3 regions of the Hungatella sp. SB206 genome follow, and region 2 is predicted to be linked to each of the others. Evidence: a T-box and tRNA genes for the amino acid it is inferred to sense, from the RefSeq annotation. Region 2 holds a T-box; the other regions hold tRNA genes.
What was found. A T-box is a leader RNA that pairs with one kind of tRNA and senses whether it is charged. The one in region 2 lies ahead of leuS (leucine--tRNA ligase), so its partner is inferred to be a tRNA-Leu.
Positions count from the first base shown of each region.

Region 1: it encodes a tRNA-Leu, which carries the amino acid that the T-box ahead of leuS (leucine--tRNA ligase) is inferred to sense. The anticodon was not compared.
Region 3: it encodes a tRNA-Leu, which carries the amino acid that the T-box ahead of leuS (leucine--tRNA ligase) is inferred to sense. The anticodon was not compared.

Region 1 is NZ_CP096603.1:6,228,565-6,230,822, reverse strand. Features, by position in the region: gene M1L66_RS27645 (Cthe_2314 family HEPN domain-containing protein) at 1-747, opposite strand, end outside; tRNA gene M1L66_RS27640 (tRNA-Leu) at 992-1,071, opposite strand; tRNA gene M1L66_RS27635 (tRNA-Lys) at 1,489-1,561, opposite strand; tRNA gene M1L66_RS27630 (tRNA-Gln) at 1,566-1,637, opposite strand; tRNA gene M1L66_RS27625 (tRNA-His) at 1,684-1,759, opposite strand; tRNA gene M1L66_RS27620 (tRNA-Arg) at 1,800-1,873, opposite strand; tRNA gene M1L66_RS27615 (tRNA-Gly) at 1,877-1,947, opposite strand; tRNA gene M1L66_RS27610 (tRNA-Pro) at 2,002-2,076, opposite strand.
Region 2 is NZ_CP096603.1:2,970,651-2,972,908, forward strand. Features, by position in the region: gene M1L66_RS12915 (CPBP family intramembrane glutamic endopeptidase) at 73-978, shown strand; T-box leader at 1,055-1,303, shown strand; gene leuS (leucine--tRNA ligase) at 1,421-2,258, shown strand, end outside.
Region 3 is NZ_CP096603.1:1,180,095-1,182,352, forward strand. Features, by position in the region: rRNA gene M1L66_RS05180 (23S ribosomal RNA) at 1-206, shown strand, start outside; tRNA gene M1L66_RS05185 (tRNA-Asn) at 321-393, shown strand; tRNA gene M1L66_RS05190 (tRNA-Glu) at 443-514, shown strand; tRNA gene M1L66_RS05195 (tRNA-Thr) at 552-624, shown strand; tRNA gene M1L66_RS05200 (tRNA-Ile) at 738-811, shown strand; tRNA gene M1L66_RS05205 (tRNA-Asp) at 840-913, shown strand; tRNA gene M1L66_RS05210 (tRNA-Val) at 987-1,059, shown strand; tRNA gene M1L66_RS05215 (tRNA-Leu) at 1,082-1,167, shown strand; gene M1L66_RS05220 (linear amide C-N hydrolase) at 1,223-2,047, opposite strand; gene M1L66_RS05225 (DUF6783 domain-containing protein) at 2,111-2,258, opposite strand, start outside.

The DNA.
Region 1 (2,258 bases), 3.3 Mb from region 2:
TCCACATGGCATTATTGTAATAACTTTGAGTAAAATGAAATTATTGTTACGATATTCATGCATCTCATTTATGACCTGATTTAATAAATCAATTAATTTGAGAACATCCATTACAACAAAATTCAAATTTTCAAACGGATGTTTTGGAAAAAAGTATTCCATTTGAGGCTGAATTTTACCATTTATATTCCTATGAAAAAAATAAGAAGATGTTGCCTCAACAGAGTGAGTAAAAGAATTCCTTAAAGTTTCTCTAACCATTTTGTGGTCAGAACTATTGATATAATTTAAAATACCGTTGACCTTATCAACACCAATTTTATTTTTATTTTCCCTCAAAAACTTGTAAATACTAATATTATCACTTTCTGAAAATCCGCACTCATAAAATTCATTAAGTAGTTGCCGAAATATATCCCAAAGTACTAAATTACGGTAAACAGCATCTTCCAGATAATATGAGTATAGTTCTTTGTTATCTGTTTCTTCTAAAGGCCATGTCATAGCTTCAGCATATTTTAAGCACCTTGTTAAAGCATATTTAACATTTTTAATCACTTGATTTGAACGAATAATCCACTCAATACAGTTTCTAAAATGAATCATTTCATCAGTTAACTGTAGTTGCTCTTCTTTATATAATCTACATTCATTTAAACTATCTATTTTTTCCAATTGTCCCTCTAAATATTGAATAATTTCTTTATCGTTTCTAAATGTGTTTAAATCCATAATCTCTCCCTCCATACAATCACTCCCTATTACATCAATTTTTGTCGTGTAAGAATTGTTATTTAATTGTACCATATAAAAGAAAAAAAGACTTGATACATAAATTTATTTTTAATAGCTTCCTAAAATTTAACTCCGTTAATAGATTAAAAAGCGGCGGTATCACTCACGATACCGCCGCTTTTGCTTTGCACTAAAAATAAATTAAAAATCCGAAGCCGTCCCCTATTGGAACCGGGTTCGGATTATCATGATTCAGTGCGGGTAACAGGACTTGAACCTGCACGGTCTCCCACCAGAACCTAAATCTGGCGCGTCTGCCAATTCCGCCATACCCGCTGACACCAATGGATGATACCATCTGAGGGCGGAAATGTCAAGAATTTATAATTAAGCTTTGTGAGCACCTTTGCGGATAATCGGATAGATTTCCAATGCCAGCAGTGAGAATACTACGATATATGCTAAATATGTCATATGTAACACCTCTCTTTCTTTGATACCATTATTATATACAGGAGGAGGAAAAAGGGCAATCCGCATAGTATCTAAAAAATATTTAGGAAAATACTAGATTGAATACAGAATATACAAAAATATTTAGGTAGCCTAAAAGTTTTTTAGGTGCCGTATGTTGCGTCGCACAGAGTGATAAAATAATGTCAAATGAGAACGTAAAAAGAGGAAGCTTTACTCCACAAAAAAAAGTCGTACTCGACGACTTTTTTGGATGGTCTTTACATACCATATCATTACTGAGACACCGGGGACTCGAACCCCGGACAACTTGATTAAAAGTCAAGTGCTCTACCACCTGAGCTAGTATCCCAAAGCTGGGCCAGCCAGATTCGAACTGGCGACTGCAGGAGTCAAAGTCCTGTGCCTTACCGCTTGGCGATGGCCCAATATCGTATGATAATTCCAGATAAAAAAAAATTCCCTATAAGGGAAAGGTGAGTAGAGGGATTCGAACCCTCGGCCTCCAGAGCCACAATCTGGCGCGATAACCAACTTCGCCATACCCACCATAAACAAATCGCACACATCGCTGGTTAATTGATGTGAAACGAGCCTGAAGGGATTTGAACCCCCGACCCACGGCTTAGAAGGCCGTTGCTCTATCCAACTGAGCTACAGACTCACAAGCGGGTGATGGGAATCGAACCCACGTATCTAGCTTGGAAGGCTAGTGTTCTACCATTGAACTACACCCGCAGATAAACATGAGAGACAGTAGTTAAAATAACAAATGTTATCTTTTTACTATCATCGGGGTGACAGGATTCGAACCTGCGACCTCCTGGTCCCAAACCAGGCGCTCTAGCCAAGCTGAGCCACACCCCGTAAACAGAATTTCTCTGTAATTTTTATCCACCGTCTCGCGACGCAAGAGTTATTATATACGATACTGCAAAACTTGTCAACCGTTATTTGAAAAAAATAAAAAAAAGTAGCAGTTCAGCCTTAGCTTCCAGCTGCCGCTTCCCGGTCCGGCGCTTTCGTTTCCTGGACCTTTCCAGTTCCGG
Region 2 (2,258 bases):
TCTTGTCAACATGAGACAGATGTGATAAACTTGGAATCGTGATGGTAAGAAGAGTCAGGAGGTAGTGACCGGATGGATTACTTAAGAGAAATAAAGAAAACGTGTTCAAGGCTCGGAGTGGGATACGCGGCATTTCTGCTGGTGGGACTTATGGTGCAGGCGGAGGCGGGGCTGATACTCGGAGTTCTTGGTAAAATGGGGTGGAAGGGGGACTGGAATACGTGGATCGTGCTCCTGGGCTCGATTCCCATGTATTTGTTCGGAACGCTGATATGCTGGCTCATTGTGAAAGACATGAGAACGCCGTGCAGGCCGCAGAGGCAGCCGTTCGGCGCGGGGCGGCTGGTGGTTGCTTTTTTTGCCTGCATCAGCATTATGTACATTGGAAATATTATAGGAACCGTCCTCATGAGCATCGTGAATGGAATCCAGGGCAAGCCTCTCTTAAATCCGGTAAATGAGCTGATCGAGAATCTGGATACGTGGGTAATTTTCCTGTTGACGGTGGTGGCGGCTCCCATATTTGAGGAGCTTCTGTACCGGAAGCTGTTGATCGACCGGGTGGCTCATTACGGCGACCGGGTGGCTATCGTTCTGTCGGGTGTCTTATTCGGGCTCAGCCATGGAAATTTTTATCAGTTTTTCTATGCCTTCGGGCTGGGGGTCGTATTTGCATACGTCTACATCAACACGGGAAAGCTGCGTTATACCGTAATATTCCATGCGGTGATCAATTTTATGGGATCGATTGTAGCGCTTCATGCAGCAGATAATATCTGGTTTGCCATGGCCTATGGCATCTTCATGATTGCGGCCGTTGTGCTGGGAGTTGTATTCCTGATCCTTTACCGCCGTGAGATCCACTTAAAACCCGCGATGCTGGCGATCCCGAGAGGAAGGCGGTTTGAGACCCTGTTTTTAAATCTGGGCATGATCCTCTTTTTCTTTGTCTCCGTGGGACTGTTTCTGTTTTCATAAGCAGGAGTGGGAGTTGCAGGGAAATGATAAATAGCGGTTGACACGTTCCCACAAGTGTGATACATTTATGGTCAGCATAAATACTGTGAAGAGGAACAGTAAGCGGTCTGGAACATGCAGAGAGCCGGCGTATGGTGCGAGCCGGTTGGGAAGGATGGCTGAACTCGCCTTGGAGTTGCTCACTGAAGGAAGCGATGCTTTTGTGTAGGTGCAGCCGGCATCCCAGCCGTTATCGGGGGAAGGATATGAATGCGTATCCGATAAGTGCATACAGCTTCTGTATGAAATAGAGTGGTACCGCGTGGAAGGAATCCGCGTCTCTATCGTTATGGCCTGAGCGGCCTGGACGGTGGAGACGCGTTTTTTATTTCTAAGAAAGTTTGTCCTACGGAATTCCAGGGAGCCGGATTTTATTTTTTATCAGGAAGGAGAATGGTTTGTTATGGCATCATCATACAATCACAGCGCAATTGAAAAGAAGTGGCGCGAAAACTGGAAAAAGAATCCCGTAAATATCAATGACGGGAAGAAACCGAAGTATTACTGTCTCGATATGTTTCCGTATCCGTCGGGGAGCGGACTTCATGTGGGACACTGGAGGGGATATGTGATCTCCGACGTCTGGAGCAGGTATCAGATTTTAAAGGGACATTACGTCATCCATCCGATGGGCTGGGATGCCTTTGGCCTTCCGGCGGAAAACTATGCGATCAAGATGGGCGTTCATCCGGCCAAATCCACGGCTGAAAATGTAGCCAACATCAAGCGTCAGATTAATGAGATCGCCGCGGTATATGACTGGGATATGGAGGTCAACACGACCGACCCCGGATTCTATAAATGGACGCAGTGGATCTTTGTTCAGATGTTTAAGAAGGGGCTGGCCTATGAGAAGGAATTCCCGATTAACTGGTGCCCCTCCTGTAAGACAGGCCTTGCCAACGAAGAGGTGGTGAACGGCTGCTGTGAACGCTGCCAGACACCGGTTACGAAGAAAAACTTAAGGCAGTGGATGTTAAAGATTACCGCCTACGCGGACCGCCTGCTGGATGACTTAGATAAGCTGGACTGGCCGGAGAAGGTCAAGAAGATGCAGACAGAGTGGATCGGCAAGTCCTACGGCGCAGAAGTGGATTTCAAAGTGGACGGACGGGAAGACGCGATTAAAGTCTATACGACTAGGCCGGATACGCTGTACGGCGCGACCTTCATGGTACTGGCCCCGGAGCATGCGCTGGCGGCCGGTCTCGCCGTGCCGGAGACGAAGGAGGCGGTGGAGA
Region 3 (2,258 bases), 1.8 Mb from region 2:
TACCGGTTGGGTATCAAACCCATGGCCGGGTAGCCAAGTCGGGAAGGGATAAACGCTGAAGGCATCTAAGCGTGAAGCCCCCCTCAAGATGAGATATCCCATCGCAAGAGTAAGACCCCTTGAAGACGACGAGGTAGATAGGGCAGAGGTGGAAGCATGGCAACATGTGTAGCTGACTGTCACTAATAGGTCGAGGGCTTAACCAAGTTGGTTTAGGTTGTCAGAAATGGCAGAGGAAATAAGAACGGATGAAAGATATGTACAATGTGTGGTTTTGAGGGTATATGCCTTGAAATAGAGGATACCTCATGGTATAATAATCCTCGATAGCTCAGTCGGTAGAGCACGCGGCTGTTAACCGCGCTGTCGTAGGTTCAAGTCCTACTCGGGGAGTTTTGAAATACTTCTTTGTATTTCAGACTCAGCAGATACGAATTTATAAGGCCCCATGGTCAAGCGGTTAAGACATCGCCCTTTCACGGCGGTAACACGAGTTCGAATCTCGTTGGGGTCATTTGTTCCACCAGGCATATGCAGGGAGGAATGAGAATGCCGATGTGGCTCAATTGGCAGAGCAGCTGATTTGTAATCAGCAGGTTATCGGTTCGAGTCCGATCATCGGCTTGCATTAATTGTTTAGTGAGGTTCTTTCAAACTTAGCAATTAAGCACACTTGCGAAACGAGCGTGTATTTTACGCGACATTGAGCATAGTGTTACCATACTATATTTATGTTTGGACCTTTAGCTCAGTTGGTTAGAGCAACCGGCTCATAACCGGTCGGTCCTGGGTTCGAGTCCCCGAAGGTCCACTAACACTGAACTAAATATTTGAAATCTGGCCTGGTGGCTCAGCTGGTTAGAGCGCCGCCCTGTCACGGCGGAGGTCGTGGGTTCGAATCCCATCCGGGTCGTTTGCATGAAACATTTTGATGCAGCATTCACTACCAGCATATGTTGTATCGTTTCACAGCATGTTACAAAAACGGGATCTTAGCTCAGCTGGGAGAGCATCTGCCTTACAAGCAGAGGGTCACAGGTTCGAGCCCTGTAGGTCCCATTTTCATGAGAAATCATGATATGCCGGCGTGGCGGAACTGGCAGACGCACAGGACTTAAAATCCTGCGGGCCTAATCGCCCGTACCGGTTCGATTCCGGTCGCCGGCATTAATAAAAAAGCTTGAAAGTCTCTGTTTAAGAGAGTTTCAAGCTTTTTTGGTTCTCACTTATATAAGCGAATAAGATCATTCACAAGTATCTCTTCGTTTGTAAGTTGGATTTTATTGCTGCTCAAAAATCCATCCGTTGACTGGATTGTTTTTTCGATCATAGAGATTTTCCATCGTTTGCTCAGATCTTTCTTAAAACTGATATAAATTTCGTTCTCTAAGGGATCATATACGATTGAACAGAGCGTATTCTTCTGGCTGGTCTTGTTTAAAGCTTCGAAGGCTTCATTGATTCCAAAGCTATGAATATGATTCTGTATATATTCATAAGCACAAATATATCTGTCAGCTCCGATCCCATATACCCTATTATAATCTGCTTCCTTAAAATTCCCGTTTGGAAAATTAGTCATGACAATAAAATCACCCGAAACAGGGGTTATTCTGTTTGTATCATTTCCCTCTTCCAGAATAAATGCATCCCCGGTTTTATCAGCAATCATAGTATGCAGTCCTAAATTGGGGAATAATGGATTTCTGGGATAGGAGATTACTCTTTTATTGAGAATTTCAAAAAATTCTGATGATTTTCTTGTTATCTTTAGCACTTCATCAAGAATATCAAAGGCATACCAATCATTTTCGTCACAGCCTGACTGAAAGCCTGGACCATATTCTACGGCCTGCGTACAGATAAAAAGCCCCTCACTGTTCATACCGGCGATATCCCTGTATTTGTTTTCTAACAGGGCTGAAAAGTAAAATAAGTTCTTATCATGATAACTGTTGACTATTAGTTTTAAATCAATTTCATCGGTATCGAAATTCATTCCGTAAACAGCCTTTTTTTGATGGTATACTGCAAAACTTGTACACATTTTGAAATCTCCTTTTCATACATAAGTTTGTGATATTATATGGCTTCTAACTATATGATATCATCAGGCATATTGAAGGTTCAACCTACAACATGTTTCTGATTCTAAAATGTTCCACGCAGGCTTGAGCTTTAAAAGGCAGCCAACCATGACGTGAACCGGTCTTTGTCTAGGGCCTGTTTGAAAATTCATTTCTGCCATCTGCACGCCC